Regions from separate parts of the Streptosporangium sandarakinum genome, predicted to be linked through region 1. Evidence: riboswitches for the same ligand, from Rfam matches in the RefSeq annotation. Region 1 holds a riboswitch; the other holds the start of a gene.
The links. Region 1 has a riboswitch for glycine ahead of gcvT (glycine cleavage system aminomethyltransferase GcvT). Riboswitches for the same ligand answer to the same signal wherever they lie in the genome.
Positions count from the first base shown of each region.

Region 2: it holds a riboswitch for glycine, as region 1 does, so the genes downstream of both, gcvP (aminomethyl-transferring glycine dehydrogenase) here and gcvT (glycine cleavage system aminomethyltransferase GcvT) in region 1, are expected to answer to the same signal.

Region 1 is NZ_CP192034.1:1,705,001-1,714,014, forward strand. It holds gene ACQP10_RS08090 (DUF3618 domain-containing protein) at 1-265, shown strand, start outside; gene ACQP10_RS08095 (amino acid deaminase/aldolase) at 462-1,655, opposite strand; gene ACQP10_RS08100 (DUF6286 domain-containing protein) at 1,804-2,421, shown strand; gene ACQP10_RS08105 (glycosyltransferase 87 family protein) at 2,649-4,580, opposite strand; gene ACQP10_RS08110 (L-serine ammonia-lyase) at 4,926-6,302, opposite strand; gene gcvH (glycine cleavage system protein GcvH) at 6,380-6,769, opposite strand; gene gcvT (glycine cleavage system aminomethyltransferase GcvT) at 6,766-7,857, opposite strand; glycine riboswitch at 7,891-7,985, opposite strand; glycine riboswitch at 7,986-8,084, opposite strand; gene ACQP10_RS08125 (hypothetical protein) at 8,217-9,014, shown strand, end outside.
Region 2 is NZ_CP192034.1:3,647,052-3,656,065, forward strand. It holds gene ACQP10_RS16750 (sugar phosphate nucleotidyltransferase) at 1-1,308, shown strand, start outside; gene ACQP10_RS16755 (FHA domain-containing protein) at 1,897-2,409, shown strand; gene ftsR (transcriptional regulator FtsR) at 2,436-3,086, shown strand; gene ACQP10_RS16765 (bifunctional nuclease family protein) at 3,165-3,635, shown strand; gene ACQP10_RS16770 (MerR family transcriptional regulator) at 3,780-4,400, shown strand; glycine riboswitch at 4,416-4,508, shown strand; gene gcvP (aminomethyl-transferring glycine dehydrogenase) at 4,669-7,524, shown strand; gene ACQP10_RS16780 (hypothetical protein) at 8,031-8,810, shown strand.

The DNA.
Region 1 (9,014 bases):
TGCCATCGCCGATCGGGTGAGCCCGAAGAACGTCGCGCGCCGGACGGTCGCCAAGGCCGAGTCGGACGCCAGGAGGTTCCTGGTCTCGGTGGGCGAGCGGGTCGGTGAGGCGGTCGGGCTCAACCCGCGGCCGGTGCGGCCGGGGGAGGAGTCGGAGGACCTCTGGGCCGGGGAGCAGCCGGAGCTCGGGCCGATCCTGGTGGGTGTGGGGGCGGTGCTCGCGGTCAGTGCGGCGGTCCTGCTCTGGCGGCGTCGCCGCCGCTGACCCGGCGGACCGTACGGCCGGCGCCGGCGACCCGGCCCGGCCCGGCCCGCTGACCCGGCCCGGCCCGCTGACCCGGCCCGGCCCGGGGCGCGGCCGGTCGGCGCTCCACGGGCTCGCCGTCCGGGCCGCGCGGGAAGGCTCACGGCGCGGTCCGGGAAGGTTCGCGGACCGCGCCGCGAAGGCCGCGGGTCCGGTCTCAGAGGAAGGTCCGGCCCTCGCCGCGGTAGGTGGGCGCCTCCTCCACGATCTTCTCGCCGTCGACGAGGTACAGGCGCGCGAAGCGTTCGGACAGCTCGCCGGCCTTGGCGTGGCGGAACCAGACGCGGTCGCCGACGCGCAGGTCCTCGGCCGCCTGGCCGAGGAGGGGCGTCTGGACCTCCCCGGCGCCCTCGTCGGGGTCGTAGCGCAGCCCGCAGGGGAGATACGGCTGGGGGAGGCGGTCCGGGCCGGGGGCGCCGGAGGCGTGGTAGCCGCCGCCGAGGACGGTGACGACGCCGGGGGCGGGGCGGCGGACGACCGAGAGGGCGAACAGCGCGGCGGGCCGGCCGGTGAAGCCGCGGTAGAAGTCGAACAGGCGGGGATGGAAGAAGCCGGATCCGGCGGCGATCTCGGTGACGGCCTTCTCGCGGGCGGTCTTCTCGATGCTGCCGGTGCCGCCGCCGTTGACGAACTCCAGGTCGGCGACCTGGCGGACGGCGTGGACGATGCGGCCCCGGCGGGAGACGAGCTCGCGCCGCGACCTGGCCTGCATCCACCGGATCGCCCGGGTGCGGGCGGGGCTGCCCGGCGCGGCGTCGCCGACCCCGGCGATCTGGGCCTCGTAGGCCATCAGCCCGACGAGGCGGAAGCCGGTCCGCTTGGCGATGTCGGCGGCCAGGTCGGCGGCCTGGTCGGCCTCGCGTACGGCGGAGCGGCGGGCGCCGACCCGGAGCCGGCCGCCGAGCGCGACGAACCCCGCGTCGATGTCCAGGCAGACCCGGATCTCGTGGCGGTCGCGGACGCCGGCCACGGCCGACTCGACGAGGTCCAGGTGGTCGGGGTGGTCGACCATGATCGTGATCTCCCGGGCCGCGCGGCCGTCGGCGGCCAGTTCGGCGAGCGCGGCGCGGTCGGCGGTGGGGTAGGCCACGAGCACGTCACGCAGCCCGGTGGAGACGAGCCAGAGGGCCTCGGGCAGGGTGAAGGCCATGATGCCGGCGAAGCCGTCCATGGCGAGGATCCGTTCGAGGACGGGGCGGGAGCGGATCGACTTGCTGGCGACCCTGATCGGCTTGCCGCCGGCCCGCCGGACCATGCTCTCCGCGTTGGAGCGCATGGCCGCCAGGTCGAGGACGGCGAACGGGGGGTCCAGGTGCGCGGTGGCCCGGTCGTAGCGCTGACGGTCGTCCATGACCGCAGGATAACCCGGCTACACCGAACGTGAGTAGTATTCATGTTCACTGGGCGGCGGTAAAGTCTCCCGCCAGGGCGATCCCAAGATCATGAAAATGGCAGGTCGCGGCCCGCGCGAGGGCCTCCGGCCGGTTAAGCCTGGGGGCGTGACGAGTAGCCTTCAGGAGACCGCGGGGGTCGGGGGGACGACGGCCGAGGAGCAGCAGCACGCCGCCCGCCGCCGGGCTGTACGGCTGTTCCGCCCGGCCAGGAGCCCGGCCGGCGTGGTGGTCGCCCTGATGACGTCCACCGCGCTGTCGGCCGCCGCCGGGGTGACGGTCGGGATGGTGACGGACCACCCGCTGGGGCGGGTGCCGTACCGGAGGATCGCCGTCGGGCCCGGCGCCGCCGCCTGGTCGGACCCCGCCGTGATCCTCGTCTCGCTGGGCGCGATCGTGGCCGGCGCCGCGCTGCTCACCCTCGCGCTGCTGCCGGGACGCACCCGGCTGGTGCCGCTGGAGACCTCCGACCCGCGGCTGTACATCGGCCTGACCAGGAGCGCGCTGCGCCGTACGCTCCGGGCGGCGGCCGAGTCGGTGGACGAGGTGACCGGCGCGCGGGTGCGCCTCGGCGCGCGGGACATCGAGATCACGGTCATCAGCGGCGCCGAGCGGACCGGCCCCCTGCTCCGCCAGGTCGGCACGGTGGTGGGCGACCGGCTGGCGGGCCTGGGCGCGATCTCCGAGGGGGAGATCGTGGTACGGCTCCGCAGGCGGAGGCTCTAGATGGCCGGCGGACGGGGGAGACGGATGGACGGGGGTCGCGGATGAGGCCGTACCGGGGAAACCGCGTCGGGCTCGCCGTCGTCGGGCTGGCGCTGGCCGTGGCCGGCCTCTACGGCTTCCTGCGCGGGGAGGGCAGGCTCCCCTGGCCGCGTGGGGAGCGCCTGCTGCCCCGCGGGCTGCCCGCCCACGCGGCCGAGCACCCGTGGGCGGGGTGGGCGGCCGCACTGCTACTGACGGCGCTGGCGCTGCTGTCGATCCGCTGGCTGATCCGGGCCGTGGGGCTGGGACGATGGGGGAGCCGGAGCGGCAGCGCGACCGCCATGCTGGGGGTTGCGCTTAAAGAAATCGAAGGGCTCAGCCGGATCCGCGTCCGGTGGGTCAAATGCGACCGGCTGCGGATCTCGGTGACCTGCGGGCCGTCGTCGGATCTCGCGAAGCTCGTCGCGCGGCTGAACCGCGACGCGGTCGGCAAGGTGCGCCGGACGGTCGGCGACGACGATCTCGGGGCGGTCGTCCGGCTGCACGTCGGACGGCGCTGACCCTCCGGCCCGGGACCCGGCCGGGGCGGCGGGCGCCGCCGGCCGGTCCGTCCACGGGTCCCGGTCACCCGCATCCGGGAAGGCACCGGGGAAGGCGCCGGGGAAGGCACCGGGGAACGCGCCGGCCGTCATGGGCGACCCCGCCGCCGCGGGCGGGAGCGGATGCACGAGCAGGTCGCTCAACCCGGCCGTCGGGACCGCCGGGCCGGACGCGTCCCGGGCCTCCCGGGAGGCCCGGGAGAAGGCCAGCCCGGCCGCCAGGCAGGCGAACGGCAGCGCGGGCACCACGTACCGGTGGTCGAAGGCCGCGATGAACGGCGGCAGCGCCAGCAGCGTCGCGCCGGCCGCCCACGGCAGCAGCACGGCGCCGCCGAGCCGCCGGATGCGCGCCAGGACGCCGGCCAGGCCGATCAGTATGATCACGGCGATGAACGGGCCGCGCAGGTAGCCGTACAGCTGGTAGTCGCGGAGCAGCCCGGCGTACGGCTCGGCCAGCACGGGCCGGCCGGAGGCGCCCTGGTAGGCGACGGTGATCTCCTCGGCCGTCCGGCCCTGGGAGGCGGTCCCCTTGGGGAAGGGCCTGGCCGTCTCCGGGAAGACGTAGGCGCTCTGCGGGCCGGGGGTGGGGTAGACGCGGCGGTTCCAGTCGAAGATGTGGACCACGTCGGTCAGGCCGGTGCGCAGGAAGTCGAGGGGCTGTGCCCTGATGGCCTGGGCGGCGAAGTCGCCGGCGAGCCGGTCGCGCTCGGCCCAGCTCCCCTTGACCTTGTTCAGCGGGGAGGAACCGTCCCAGATGTAGACCGGCGGGGCCTTGCGCTCGCTGACCGGCTCGTCGGGGCACAGGGCGGCCTCCGGGCCGGCCGGCCTGATCTTCGCGCAGTCGGCGAAGGTGAGCGTGCGCGCGTACAGGAAGGCGTTGCCCCGGGTCATCCCGTAGGTGCCGTACTCGGAGCGGAACCAGGCGGCGTAGGCGCCGAGGCCCAGCGCGGCGGCCACGGCGGTGGCGGTGACCGCCCGCCAGCCGGCCCGGCGGATCACCAGGCAGACGAGGACGACGGCGGTCAGCGGCAGGCCGATCGTCCGGGTGGCGGTCGCCGCGGCCAGCAGCAGCCCGGCGAGCAGACCGGCCCGGACGCCCGGCCGCTCCCGCCGCATCAGCAGCGTGACGGCCAGCACCGCGAGGAACTCCATCAGGGAGTCGGCCATGACGAGGTGTTCGAGCTGGACCTGGTGGACGTCCAGCAGGACCGGCAGGGCGGCGAGCGTGGCGCCCCAGCCGGGCAGGCCGCCCTGCCGGCGCAGCACGAGGTAGACGCAGGCCGCCGTGGCCAGGCCCAGCAGGTGCTGGACCACGACGACGGCCGGCACGCTGGACAGCGGGTGCAGCAGCCACAGGAACAGCGAGTATCCCGCGGGCCGCGACTCCATGGGCCGCGGGTCGAGGCCGCCGTTGAGGTAGACGAAGGAGTCGGCCCAGAACCACAGGGCCGGGCGGTAGCCGAGCACGGCCAGGGCCCGCAGCGCGCCCCCGGCCAGCAGCGCGGCCAGGAATATCCGGTGGGCGCCGAGGAAGCGGAGGATGCGCGGGGAACGGCGGTCCGGACGTACTCCCGCTGACACCTTCCGACCTCCCGGGTTCGTCTGGGGCGGGAGGCCCCTGCGGCCGGGACCTCCGCGACGAGCCAACCAGCATAGGCCGCGCGGCGAAGATCAGGTGCGAGAAGGTGGCTTTTATGCCGATTCGGTGGTCTCGCGCCGGAGACGTCCCCGCGCGGCGGCCGGTCCGGAGGGCGGGAAACCCGGTCCGGAGAGCGGGGAACTCAGGCCGAAACCGGCGGGGGGAGACCCGTCCGCCGTGCCGCCCCGGCCACCGGATCGAATCCGGCGGGAAGGCCCGTCCGCCGTGCCGTCCCGGCGACCGGACCGGGCCCGGCGGGGGAGACCCCTGCCGGGCCCGGTGGCGGGTCAGCACTCGATGACGTTCACCGCGAGCCCGCCGCGGCTGGTCTCCTTGTACTTGTCGAGCATGTCCCGGCCGGTGTCGCGCATCGTCTTGATCGCCTTGTCCAGCGAGACGAAGTGCCGGCCGTCGCCGCGCAGCGCGATCCGGGCGGCGGTGATCGCCTTGATCGAGGCCACCGCGTTGCGCTCGATGCACGGGATCTGCACCAGCCCGCCGATCGGATCGCAGGTCAGGCCGAGGTTGTGCTCGATGCCGATCTCGGCGGCGTTCTCCACCTGCTCCGGGGTGCCGCCCAGTGCCTCGGTGAGCCCGGCCGCGGCCATCGAGCAGGCCGAGCCGACCTCGCCCTGGCAGCCGACCTCGGCGCCGGAGATGGAGGCGTTCTCCTTGAACAGCACGCCGATCGCCCCGGCGGTGAGCAGGAAGCGCACCACGCCGTCCTCGCCGGGCGTCGGCGTGAACCGGTGGTAGTAGGTGAGCACGGCCGGGATGATGCCCGCGGCGCCGTTCGTCGGGGCGGTGACGATCCGGCCGCCGGCCGCGTTCTCCTCGTTCACCGCCAGCGCGTACAGCGAGACCCAGTCCATCGCCTGCAGCGGGTCCCGCTCGGGCGACTCGCCGCTGAGCCGCCGGTGGAGCTGGTGGGCCCGGCGGCGGACCTTCAGCCCGCCGGGCAGCACGCCCTCCTTGTCGATGCCGCGCCGCACGCACTCGCCCATGACCCGCCACAGGTTCAGCAGGCCGTCGCGGATCTCCTGCGCGGAGCGGCCGAACGCCTTCTCGTTCTCCATCATCAGCCCGGAGATCGACAGGCCGGTCTCGGCGCAGTGCGCCAGCAGCTCGGCGCCGGTCGTGAAGGGGTACGGCACCGCGGTGTCGTCCGGCTTGATCCGGTCGGCGCCGGTGGCGTTCTCGTCCACCACGAACCCGCCGCCCACCGAGTAGTAGACCTTCTCGCGGAGAGTGTCGCCCGCCTCGGAGAAGGCGGTGAAGCGCATGCCGTTGGGGTGGTGCGGCAGCGAGATCTTCCGCTCGAAGACGAGGTCCTCACCGACCACGAAGGGGATCTCGTGCGAGCCGTACAGCCGGACGGTCCCGCTCTCGCGCATGGCGGCCAGCCGCTCGTCGACGGTGTCGACGTCCACCAGCTCGGGCTTCTCGCCCGACAGGCCGAGCAGGACGGCCTTGTCGCTGCCGTGGCCCTTGCCGGTCAGCCCGAGCGAGCCGTACAGGATCGCCTCGACCCGCGCGGTCTTCTCCAGCAGTCCGTCCTGGGCGAGGCCGCGGGCGAACCTGTGCGCCGCGGCCATCGGGCCGCCGGTGTGCGAACTGGACGGGCCGATACCGATCTTGAAGAGATCGAAGACGCTGATCGCCATTGATCTGGTCCTTGCTTGCGTCGCCGTGACCACGCGCGCCCCGCGGCCCGCGTGGTCACGGCTCTGGTGAGAGGAGGTCAGGACTCACCGGAGGTGAGCACGCCGTACTCCTCGGCGGACAGGAGGTCCTCGGGCTCGCCCTCCATGCGGATGCGGAAGAGCCAGCCTTCGCCGTAGGGGTCGCTGTTGACCAGCGACGGGTCGTCCACGACCGACTCGTTGATCTCGGTGATCTCGCCGCCCACCGGGGCGAAGATGTCGCTCACCGACTTGGTCGACTCGACCTCGCCGACCGCGTCGCCCGCGGCGACGGTGGAGCCGACCTCAGGGACCTGCACGTAGACCACGTCACCGAGGGCCTCGGCGGCGTAGGCCGTGACGCCCACGGTGAGGGTCAGGCCGTCGTCGATGCCCGCGACCCACTCGTGCTCCTTGGTGTACTGCAGGTCACCGGGAATGCTGCTCACTTTTTCCTCCTGTAGAAAGGCAGGTCGACGACCTCGACCGCTTCATGGGTACCCCGGATGCTCACGGCCAGACCCTCGGAGCGGTCACTGTCCACGTAGGCCATGGCGATGGGCCGGCCGAGGGTCTGGGACGGGGCTCCGCTGGTCACCTCGCCGACGACGGTGCCGTCGTCGGCGACGACCACCGGGTAGCCGTGGCGGGGCACCCTGCGGCCGGTCGCGATCAGTCCGACCAGGCGGCGCGCGGGCGGGACGTCCCTGAGAGGCTCCAGGGCGGCCCGGCCGACGAAGTCGCCCGGTTTGTCAAACCTCACCACACGGCCGAGCCCGGCGTCGAACGGGGTCAGCCCGGCGGTCAGCTCGTTGCCGTACAGCGGCATGCCCGCCTCCAGGCGGAGCGTGTCGCGGGCGGACAGACCCGCCGGGACCAGACCGTGCGGACCGCCCGCCTCGGTCAGCGCCGCCCACAGCGGCTCGGCGTCACCGGCGGCGGCGAACAGCTCGAAGCCGTCCTCACCGGTGTAGCCGGTGCGGGCGATGAGGACCTGGATCCCGGCGACGGTCGCGGGCAGGCCGGCGTAGTACTTCAGGCCGTCGAGGTCGGCGTCGGTGAGCCCGCCGAGGATGGCGCGCGAGTTCGGGCCCTGCACCGCGACCAGCGCGTACTGCTCGGAGCGGTCGTCCACCGCGGCGTCGAAGTCCTTGGCCCGGCCGGTCAGCTCGGCGGCGACCCGGGGGTAGTTGGACGCGTTGGCGACGACCATGAACTCGTCGGCGGTCAGGCGGTAGACGATCAGGTCGTCCAGCACGCCGCCGTCCGGGTCGACGATCATGGTGTAGCGGGCGCGGCCCGGCTCCAGCGCCGACAGGTGGCCGACCAGCGCGTAGTCGAGGGCCTCACCGGCCTGCGGGCCGGTCACGAAGATCTCGCCCATGTGGGAGAGGTCGAACAGGCCCGCCGCCTGGCGGACCGCGTTGTGCTCGGCGGACTCGCTGCCGTAGCGCAGCGGCATCAGCCAGCCCGCGAAGTCGGTCAGGGTGGCGCCGAGAGCCTCGTGGACGCCGCGCAGCGGCGTGGGTCGGGACATGTTCGCACCTCAGGCAGGGGACGGATGAGAGCATCCTCCCCCTCTGTCATTGATGCCTGAGAGCTTCGCCCGGTTTTTGCCGGACTTTCACCTTCGGCGAGGCCACGTGGCCTGCTTTCCAGAGATCACCTACCCGCACGGTCCTTTGCCTTGAGAGGTTCGCGGGGAGGGCTTGCTCCTTCAGGGGTCCTGGTCTGGATGTCAGGACGCTCTCCCGCACGGGTTCATCGGTGCCGTGGCCAGCCTAACCGGCCGTGCCCGCCGAGCGAAATCCCTTGCCGGGGGAAACGTGCGCCTTCGTCCGGCCGTACGGCGGGGCAGCCGTACCGTGGAGATTCCTTGCATAGTCTGATGAATCGATGGACGACTTCTTCCGCGAGAGGATCCTGGACACGGGACGGCTGCCGCTGTTCTGCTTCTTCGTCGCGCTGATCGTGGCGTTCGTGCTGACCAGGATCAACGTCCGGCTGATCCGGGCGAAGATCGGCTGGTTCGGCGACGTCAGCGTCGGCGACATGCACATCCACCACGTGGTGTTCGGCGTGGTGCTGACCCTGCTGGGCGGGGTGGCGGGGCTGGTCGTCTCGGGCATCTCCCAGGGCTGGTACGCCGTGACCGCCGCCGTCTTCGGCGTGGGGGCCGCCCTGATCCTGGACGAGTTCGCGCTGATCCTGCACCTCCGCGACGTCTACTGGGAGGAGGAGGGGCGGGCGTCGGTGGACGCGGTGTTCACCGCGATCGCGATAACCGGTCTGCTCCTCACCGGCCTGCGCCCGCTGGGCTGGGAGGACTCCGACGGCACGCCGCGCGGGGCGTGGCTCACCGCCGGCGCGATCGTGGCGAACCTCGTGCTGGCCGTGGTCACCCTCCTCAAGGGGAAGATCTGGACCGGTCTGGCCGGCCTGTTCCTGCCGCCGCTGCTGATCGTGGGGGCGGTGCGGCTGGCCCGTCCGGGCTCGCCGTGGGCGCACTGGTTCATGGCGCCCGGCTCCCGGCGGCCCCGGCCCCGGAAGATGGCCAGGGCGGTGCACCGGGAGAAGCGCTGGCGGCACCCGGTCATCCGCGCGAAGATCGCCTTCCAGGAGTTCGTCTCCGGCCGGCACGACCTGCCCTCCACCCGCCGCCTGGCCAGGCTCCAGGACCGCCAGGAGCACGCC
Region 2 (9,014 bases), 1.9 Mb from region 1:
ACCCCCGAGCTGTGCGTACGGCTGGCCAGCGCCTACGCCACCACGCTCAGCAAGGGCGCCTCCGTCGTCACCTCCCGCGACTCCTCCCGCGCCGCGCGGGCGCTGAAGCGGGCGGTGATCAGCGCGCTGAACGCCAGCGCCATCAACGTGCTGGACCTGGAGGCCACCCCACTGCCGGTGTCGCGCTTCCACACCGCCCGGGAGAACGCGGTCGGCGGCATCGCGCTGCGCACCACCCCCGGCGACCCGCAGAGCGTGGACATCGTCTTCATGGACGAGCACGGCGCCGACCTGTCGCAGGCGGCCCAGCGCAAGCTCGACCGGGTCTTCGCCCGCCAGGAGTTCCGGCGGGCCTTCCCCGGAGAGATCGCCGAACTGCGCTTCCCGCCCCGGACGGTCGAGGACTACACCCACGAGCTGCTGCGCCACGTGGACATGCGGGGAGTCCGCGACGCCGACATGAAGATCGTCGTGGACTGCGCGGGCGGCACCTCCGCGCTGGTGCTGCCGAGCCTCCTCGGCCGGGTCGGGGTGGAGGTGCTGACCGTCAACAACCGGCTGGACGATGCCTCTCCCACCGAGACCCTCGCCGAGCGCCGCCGCGACCTGCAGCGGCTGTCGGAGCTCGTCAGCTCCTCCCGGGCCGCCTTCGGGGTGCGGTTCGACCCGGTGGGGGAGCGGATCGCACTGGTGGACGAGCTGGGCCACCTGATCAGCGAGGAGCGCGCCCTGCTGGTGGTCCTGGACCTGGTGGCGGCCGAGCGGTGCGCCGGCCGGGTGGCGCTGCCGGTCACCACCACCCGGGTGGCCGAGCAGGTCTGCCGCTTCCACGGCGTACAGGTCGAGTGGACCGCCACCGCGGTCGACGCGCTCACGAGCGCCGTCCGGAACCAGGAGATGATCTTCGCGGCGGACGGGCGGGGCGGCTTCGTCGTGCCGGAGTTCGGCCCCACCGTGGACGGCCTGGCCGCGTTCCTGCGTCTGCTCGGTCTGGTCGCCAGGACCCGCCTGTCGCTCAGCCAGATCGACGCCAGGATCCCCGAGGCCAAGCTGCTGCGCCGTACGGTGCCGACGCCGTGGGCCGCCAAGGGCGTGGTGATGCGCTCGGTCATCGAGGCCGCCCAGCACCACCGCATCGACACCACCGACGGGGTGCGGATCGTCGCCGACGACGGAGCCTGGGCGCTGGTGCTGCCCGATCCGGCCGAGGCCGTCACCCACCTGTGGGCCGAGGGCAACGACGTCGACACGGCGCAGGGCATGCTGGAGCACTGGGCCCGGGTCGTGGAGGAGGCCGCCGGCATCTGAGCCCCGCGAGGGGGCGCCGGTGTCTGGACCGAGGAGTGAGCGAGCGAACGACGAGGGAAGGCACCGGACCAAGAGCCCCCGAGCCGCGACGCGCAGCGTCGCCGTGAATCCCGTGAGGGGGCGCCGGTGTCTGGACCGAGGAGCTTAGGAGCGAAGCGACGGAGTGACGAGGGAAGGCACCGGGCAAGAGCCCCCGAGCCGCGACGCGCCAGCGTCGCAATGAACACAGCGAGGGGGCGCCGGTGTCTGGACTGAGGAACGCAGGAGCGAAGCGACGGAGTGACGAGGGAAGACGCCGGGCAAGAGCCCCCGAGCCGCGACGCGCAGCGTCGCCGTGAACACAGCGCAGCGTCGCCATGAATACAGTGAAGTGCGACACTCCAGCGCGGCGGCATGGACCGGAAGTGCCACCCGGCGGTAACTTTGTCCCGACCGAACCCGCGGTCGAGCGTCGGCCTTGATCTTTGCGTCTCATTGGTGTATGTTGCGGCATTCGCAGTCAGAGAAAATACTTGAGAAGCGAAGAAGCGAGGCGCGCATCCCTGAGCACCGTTGCCGCGTCTTCGCGGTAGGAGGCCGAGCCGATCGATGCCGAGCGTCTACTGCACGCAGTGCGGGCATGCCAACCCTGAGGATGCCCGTTTCTGCTCCCAATGCGGTTCGCCGCTGACCAAGTACGAGTCACCCGGAGACAGCACGTCCACCATCTCCCTCTCCGGGATCGAGGCGTACGAGGCGGAGACCGGAGAGACGCTCCTCGCCGAGCGGCAGGCCGTCGAGCAGTTGCCTCCGGGCTCCGCTCTGCTCGTCGCCATGCGCGGCCCCAATGCCGGCAGCCGCTTCCTGCTGGACAGCGATCTGACCACCGTGGGGCGTCACCCCGACAGCGACATCTTCCTGGATGACATCACCGTCTCGCGCCGCCATGTGGAGTTCTACCGGCGCGGCGGCGGCATGTTCACCGTCCGTGACGTCGGCAGCCTGAACGGCACCTACGTCAACCGTGAGCGGATCGAGGAGGTGCCGCTCTACGGCGGGGACGAGGTGCAGATCGGCAAGTTCCGGCTGGTCTTCCTCACCCGCGGCGCCTCTGGAGGATGATGAGCTCGCAGGCCGCTCGTGCGCACATGAGCATCGGGGAGGTGCTCGCCCTGCTGCAGGGCGAGTTCCCCGACGTCAGCATCTCCAAGATTCGTTTCCTGGAGGGCGAGGGGCTGATCGAGCCGGAGCGCAGCCCCTCCGGCTACCGCAAGTTCACCTACGCCGACGTCGAGCGGCTCCGCTACATCCTCAGCGAGCAGCGTGACCGCTATCTTCCGCTGCGCGTGATCAAGGACCGGCTGGAAGCGGCGGACCGCGAGGAACGGCCCGTCGCCCCGCCCCGGGCCCTGCCCGACGAGCCGGTCAGGGAGGTCCGCCTCACCCGCCAGGAGCTGCTGGCCGCCGCCTCGCTCTCCGAGGAGGCTTTGACCGAGCTGGAGGACTTCGGCCTGGTGGAGGCCGTGGCCCGCCACTACGACGCCGAGGCCCTGGCGGTGGCCCGCAGCGTCGGCGCCCTGGCCGCCTTCGGCCTGCGCGCCCGCCACCTGCGGGTGGTCAAGGCCGCCGCCGAGCGCGAGGCCGGCCTGGTGGAGCAGGCCATCGCGCCGCTGCTGCGCCGCCGGGGCCCCGGCGCGATCGCCAAGGCCGACGAGACGGCCGGGGAGATATCCGGGCTCCTGCTGGAATTACACGCCTCGTTGCTGCGTTCCGGCGTTCGAGGGGCCCTGGGCCGGTGAGCCCTGGCCGGACGGCCGTAGCCCCCCGGATGTTACGTTGAACGAACCGGTCGAAATCCAGCGAAGATGGAGCAGCCCGTGTTGCAGATGGAGGTCGTGGGCGTTCGGGTTGAGATGCCTTCCAACCAGCCCATTGTTCTGCTCAAGGAGGCACATGGGGAGCGCTATCTGCCGATCTGGATCGGCATGACCGAGGCCACGGCGATCGCCATGGCCCAGGCCGACGAGCCGCCGCCGCGGCCGCTCACCCATGACCTTTTCCGCGACGTGCTCGACGCCCTGGGCGTCCGGCTGAGCACCGTCAACATCGTCGCCCTCCGGGACGGCATCTTCTTCGCCGATCTCGTGTTCTCCAACGGGGCCGAGGTCAGCGCCCGCCCGTCGGACTCGATCGCCCTCGCGCTGCGCACCGGCGCCCGCATCTTCGCCAGCGAGGACGTGGTCGCCGAGGCCGGGGTGGTCATCCCCGACGACCAGGAGGACGAGGTGGAGAAGTTCAGGGAGTTCCTTGACACAATCACGCCCGAGGACTTCGGCCGCGCGGGGTAGGTATTTCGGTGCATTTACGCTTCACGACGCGCCGGGTGGGGTCGTTGACTGGGCTTGGCCCCGAGCCTACGGTGCAAGTGAACCCCGGGGCCGCGCGTAAACCCCCAGATCAGGCCGCGGGATGAGAGAAAGCCGGAGGTCCGCGTGGCGGTCAGCAGCGGCGAGGGTAGAAACGCCGATCAGGATGACCCGGGACGGCGCGGGAAGGCCCACCAGCGTGCGGGTGAAGAGGGCCTGCTGTTCGACGGGGCACCGGTGAACCCGCCCGCCGACATCGGCTACCGCGGCCCCACCGCCTGCGCCGCCGCCGACATCACCTACCGCCAGCTCGACTACTGGGCCCGCACCGGGCTCGTCGAGCCCACCGTCAGGGCCGCCCAGGGTTCCGGCTCCCAGCGACTGTACGGCTTCCGCGACATCCTCGTCCTCAAGGTCGTCAAACGCCTCCTCGACACCGGCGTCTCCCTCCAGCAGATCCGCATCGCCGTACAGCACCTCCGTGACCGCGGGGTCAGCGACCTCGCCCAGATCACCCTGATGAGCGACGGGGTCAGCGTCTACGAGTGCACCTCGCCCGACGAGGTCATCGACCTCCTCCAGGGCGGCCAGGGCGTCTTCGGCATCGCGCTGGGCCGCGTCTGGCAGGAGGTGGAGGGCTCCCTGGCCGATCTGCCAGGCGAGCGCGCGGAGGCGTCCCAGAGCCCTTTAGGCGATCATCACGCGGATGAACTGGCCCGCCGTCGCAGAGCCCGGCGGACCGGGTAAAGTTGGTCTGGCCGCAGACGCCGTGCGGGAGAGTCCCCGGCTGGACCGGGGCGCCGAAGGAGCAACCCTCCCCGGAATCTCTCAGGCACCCTGTACCGCACGGACGAGGCGACTCTGGAAAGCAGGTGCGCCCGCCAGGCGTGTCTCACCGACGGTGAAAACCCTCCCCGGCGGGGAAGGTGAAGCTCTCAGGTGGAGATGACAGAGGGGGAGATCCGGCATACGCCCGCGCTCAGCGCCGGTCTCCACCAGCCCCGGGAGGCTTTCCATGACCGACCTGTCACCGCTCGGTGAGCTCAGCTCCCCGCCGTTCTCCACCCGCCACATCGGCCCGGCCGACGACGACCAGGCCCGCATGCTGGAGACCGTCGGCTTCGCCTCGGCCGCCGACCTCCTCGCGGTGGCCGTGCCGGAGGTGATCCGCACCGCCGACCGACTCGATCTCCCGCCGGCCGCGAGCGAGCCGGAGGCCATCGCCGAGCTGCGGGCCCTCGCCTCCCGCAACACGGTGCTCACCTCGATGATCGGCCTGGGTTACCACGACACGATCACCCCGGCCGTCATCCGCCGCAACCTTCTGGAGAACCCGGGCTGGTACACCGCCTACACCCCCTACCAGCCGGAGATCTCCCAGGGCCGCCTGGAGGCCCTGCTCAACTTCCAGACGGTCGTGACCGACCTGACCGCCCTCGACGTCGCCGGCGCCTCCCTGCTCGACGAGGCCACCGCCGTCGCCGAGGCGATGACCCTGGCCCGCCGCGCCGGCAAGGCCCCCTCCAACGTGTTCGTCGTCGACGCCGACGCCCTGCCGCAGACCAAGGCCGTGCTCGCCACCCGCGCCGAGCCGCTCGGCATCGAGCTGGTCGAGAGCGACTTCACCGCCGAGCTGCCCGACTGCTTCGGCGTGCTCGTGCAGTACCCGGGCGCGAGCGGCCGGATCAGGGACTTCCGCTCCATCGCCGACGCCGCCCACGCCCGCGGCGCCCAGGTCGTCGCCGCCGCCGACCTGCTGGCCCTCACCGTGCTGACCGCCCCCGGCGAGATGGGCGCCGACATCGCGGTCGGCTCCACCCAGCGGTTCGGCGTGCCGATGGGCTTCGGCGGCCCGCACGCCGCCTACATGGCGGTCCGCGACGGTCTGCAGCGGCAGATGCCCGGCCGCCTGGTGGGCGTCTCCCAGGACGCCGACGGCCGCCCCGCCCACCGCCTCGCACTGCAGACCCGCGAGCAGCACATCCGCCGCGAGAAGGCCACCAGCAACATCTGCACCGCGCAGGTGCTGCTCGCGGTGATCGCCGGAATGTACGCCGTCTACCACGGCCCCGAGGGGCTGCGCCGGATCGGCCGCCGCGTCCACCGCCACGCCGTCGTGCTCGCCGAGGGCCTGCGCCAGGCCGGCGTCGAGGTCGTCCACGACGCCTTCTTCGACACCGTGCTGGCCCGCGTGCCGGGCCGCGCCGCCGAGGTCGTCGCCGCGGCCCGGGACAACGGCATCAACCTGCGGCTGGCCGACGACGACCACGTCGGCGTCTCCTGCGACGAGAAGACCGAGCTGCCGCACATCGAGCAGGTGCTGGCCGCCTTCGGCGTCAGCGGCGCGGTCCTGGCCGACCTCGACGCCTCCGCCCACGACGCGCTGCCCGCCGCCCTGACCCGGACGAGCGACTTCCTGACCCACCCGGTCTTCCACAGCCACCGCTCCGAGACCGCCATGCTGCGCTACCTGCGCAGGCTGCAGGACAGGGACATCGCGCTCGACCGGTCGATGATCCCGCTGGGCTCGTGCACCATGAAGCTCAACGCGACCACCGAGATGGAGCCGATCACCTGGCCGGAGTTCGCCGGCCTGCACCCCTACGCCCCCGCCGAGCAGGGCGCCGGCTACGCCCAGCTGGTCGGGGAGCTGGAGGGCTGGCTGGCCGAGGTCACCGGCTACGACGCCGTGTCGATCCAGCCCAACGCCGGCTCCCAGGGCGAGTTCGCCGGCCTGCTCGCCATCCGCGCCTACCACCGGGCGCGCGGCGAGTCCGGCCGCGACGTCTGCCTCATCCCCTCCTCCGCGCACGGCACCAACGCCGCCAGCGCCGTCATGGCCGGCATGCGGGTCGTCGTGGTCGCCTGCGACGACGACGGCAACGTCGACCTCGACGACCTCGTCGCCAAGATCGAGAAGAACCGCGACCGGCTCGCCGCGATCATGGTGACCTACCCGTCCACGCACGGCGTCTACGAGGAGGGCATCACCCGGATCTGTGAGCTGGTGCACGAGGCCGGCGGCCAGGTCTACGTCGACGGCGCCAACCTCAACGCGCTGGTCGGCCTGGCCAAGCCGGGGCAGTTCGGGGCGGACGTCTCCCACCTGAACCTGCACAAGACCTTCTGCATCCCGCACGGCGGCGGCGGCCCCGGCGTCGGGCCCGTCGCGGTCCGCGCCCACCTCGCCGAGTACCTCCCCGGTCACCCGCTGCGCGACGGCTCGCCGGTCGGCCCGGTCTCGGCCGCGCCGTACGGCTCGGCGGGCATCCTGCCGATCTCCTGGGCCTACATCCGGATGATGGGCGCCGAGGGTCTCCGCGCGGCCACCGAGCAGGCCATCCTGTCGGCCAACTACCTCGCCCGCCGCCTGGCCCCGCACTACCCGGTCCTCTACACCGGCCGCGGCGGGCTGGTCGCACACGAGTGCATCATCGACCTGCGCCAGATCACCAAGGAGACCGGCGTGACCGTGGACGACGTGGCCAAGCGCCTCATCGACTACGGCTTCCACGCGCCGACGATGTCCTTCCCGGTGGCCGGCACGCTGATGATCGAGCCCACCGAGAGCGAGGACCTGGCCGAGCTCGACCGGTTCTGCGACGCCATGATCGCGATCCGCGGCGAGATCGCCAAGGTCGCCTCCGGCGAGTACGACAAGAAGGACAACCCGCTGCGCAACGCCCCGCACACCGCCGACTGCCTGGTCACCGACGACTGGAACCACCCCTACGGCAGGGTGGAGGCGGCCTACCCGCTGCCGTCGCTGCGCGAGGACAAGTACTGGTCGCCGGTCCGCCGCATCGACCAGGCCTACGGCGACCGCAACCTCGTGTGCTCCTGCCCGCCGCTGTCGGCCTACGAGGACTGACCCGCGAGGGGGCGCCGGTGTCTGGACCGAGGAGTGAGCGAGCGAAGCGAGCGAGTGACGAGGGAAGGCACCGGGCAAGAGCCCCCGAGCCGCGACACGTAGCGTCGCCATGAATACCGTGAGGGGGCGCCGGTGTCTGGACTGAGGAACGCAGCCGCGAAGCGGCGGAGTGACGAGGGAAGGCACCGGGCAAGAGCCCCCGAGCCGCGACGCGCAGCGTCGCAATGAGCCCGTGAGGGGGCGCCGGTGTCTGGACTGAGGAACGCAGCCGCGAAGCGGCGGAGTGACGAGGGAAGGCACCGGGTCTGAGCCCCCGAGCCGCGACGCACAGCGTCGCAATGAACACAGCGAGGGGGTCCCGGCGCCGGCCCGGGGCTTCCTCGCCGTCGCCCCGGCGCCGTTCGGGGAATGATCGACAAGAGATGCCGGCACCGTCCGTCCGCGGGACGCGGGACGCCCCGAGTCGTTAGGCTCGGGGCGTTTCCCTCACCCGGAGAGGACCCCGCATGCCAGAGGTGGACACGCGTCCCTTGGAAACGGCGCGCAGGCTGGCCGAGGACGGCGACCTGGACGCCGCCGCGGCGATCTTCGCGGAGCTCGCCGCCGACCCCGCCGATCCCGACCGCGCCCAGGCGGCGGTGGGGCTCGCGGTGGTGCTGGAAGAACGCGGCGACGTGCCCGGCGCCCGGTCGGCCGCGCGCACCGCGCTGGCGACCGGGCACCCGGAGTTCGCCGCCCAGGCCGCCTGCCTGCTCGCCCGCAGCTTCGAGCGCGAGGAACTGCCGGACCAGGCGCGGGCCGCCTGGCAGGCCGCCCTCGGCATCGGCAACCCGGCCTACGTGCCGCTGGCGCACATGGCTCTGGCCCGGCTGGCCACGGGGGACGAGGAGGCCGAGGAGGCGCTGCGCGCCGCACTGGCCACCGGGGACCCGGAGATCGCCTCCCGGGCGGCTCAGCGGCTGGCGGAGTTCTTCCTCCAGGAGGGCGAGGCGGGGCAGGCCGCCGACGCGGTCCTCGCGGCGCTGGCCGTACCCGACGTCGCCGACGCCGCCCGGCTGCGGGTGCTGCTCGGCATCGCCCACCTCGACCTGGCGTGCGCGGAGTTCGCCGCCGCCGTCGAGGAGGACGGCGACGTGGAGACCAGCGCGCTGGCCATCGAGCTGCTGGCCCGCACGCTCCCGCTCCGGGGCCGCGACGAGGACGCCGAGCGGGTGTGGCGCTACGGCCTGGACGGCGACGCCGACCTCGCCGCCGAGGTCCGCCTCCGGCACGACCGCGACATCTGACGGCCCCTTCCCCCGGGGACGCGGCGATCGGAGCCCCCGGGGGAAGGGCCACTCCCGTGTCCCGCCCGCCGGTCCCTTCCGGCATCCGCCCGCCGGTGTGTCTTCGCCCGTCGCGCCGTTCCCGCCCGGCGGCGTGCGAAGGTGACCTGCGAAGATATGTGATCGGTCGCCGGCCCGGCCACGCCGGCGAACCGATCGTTCACG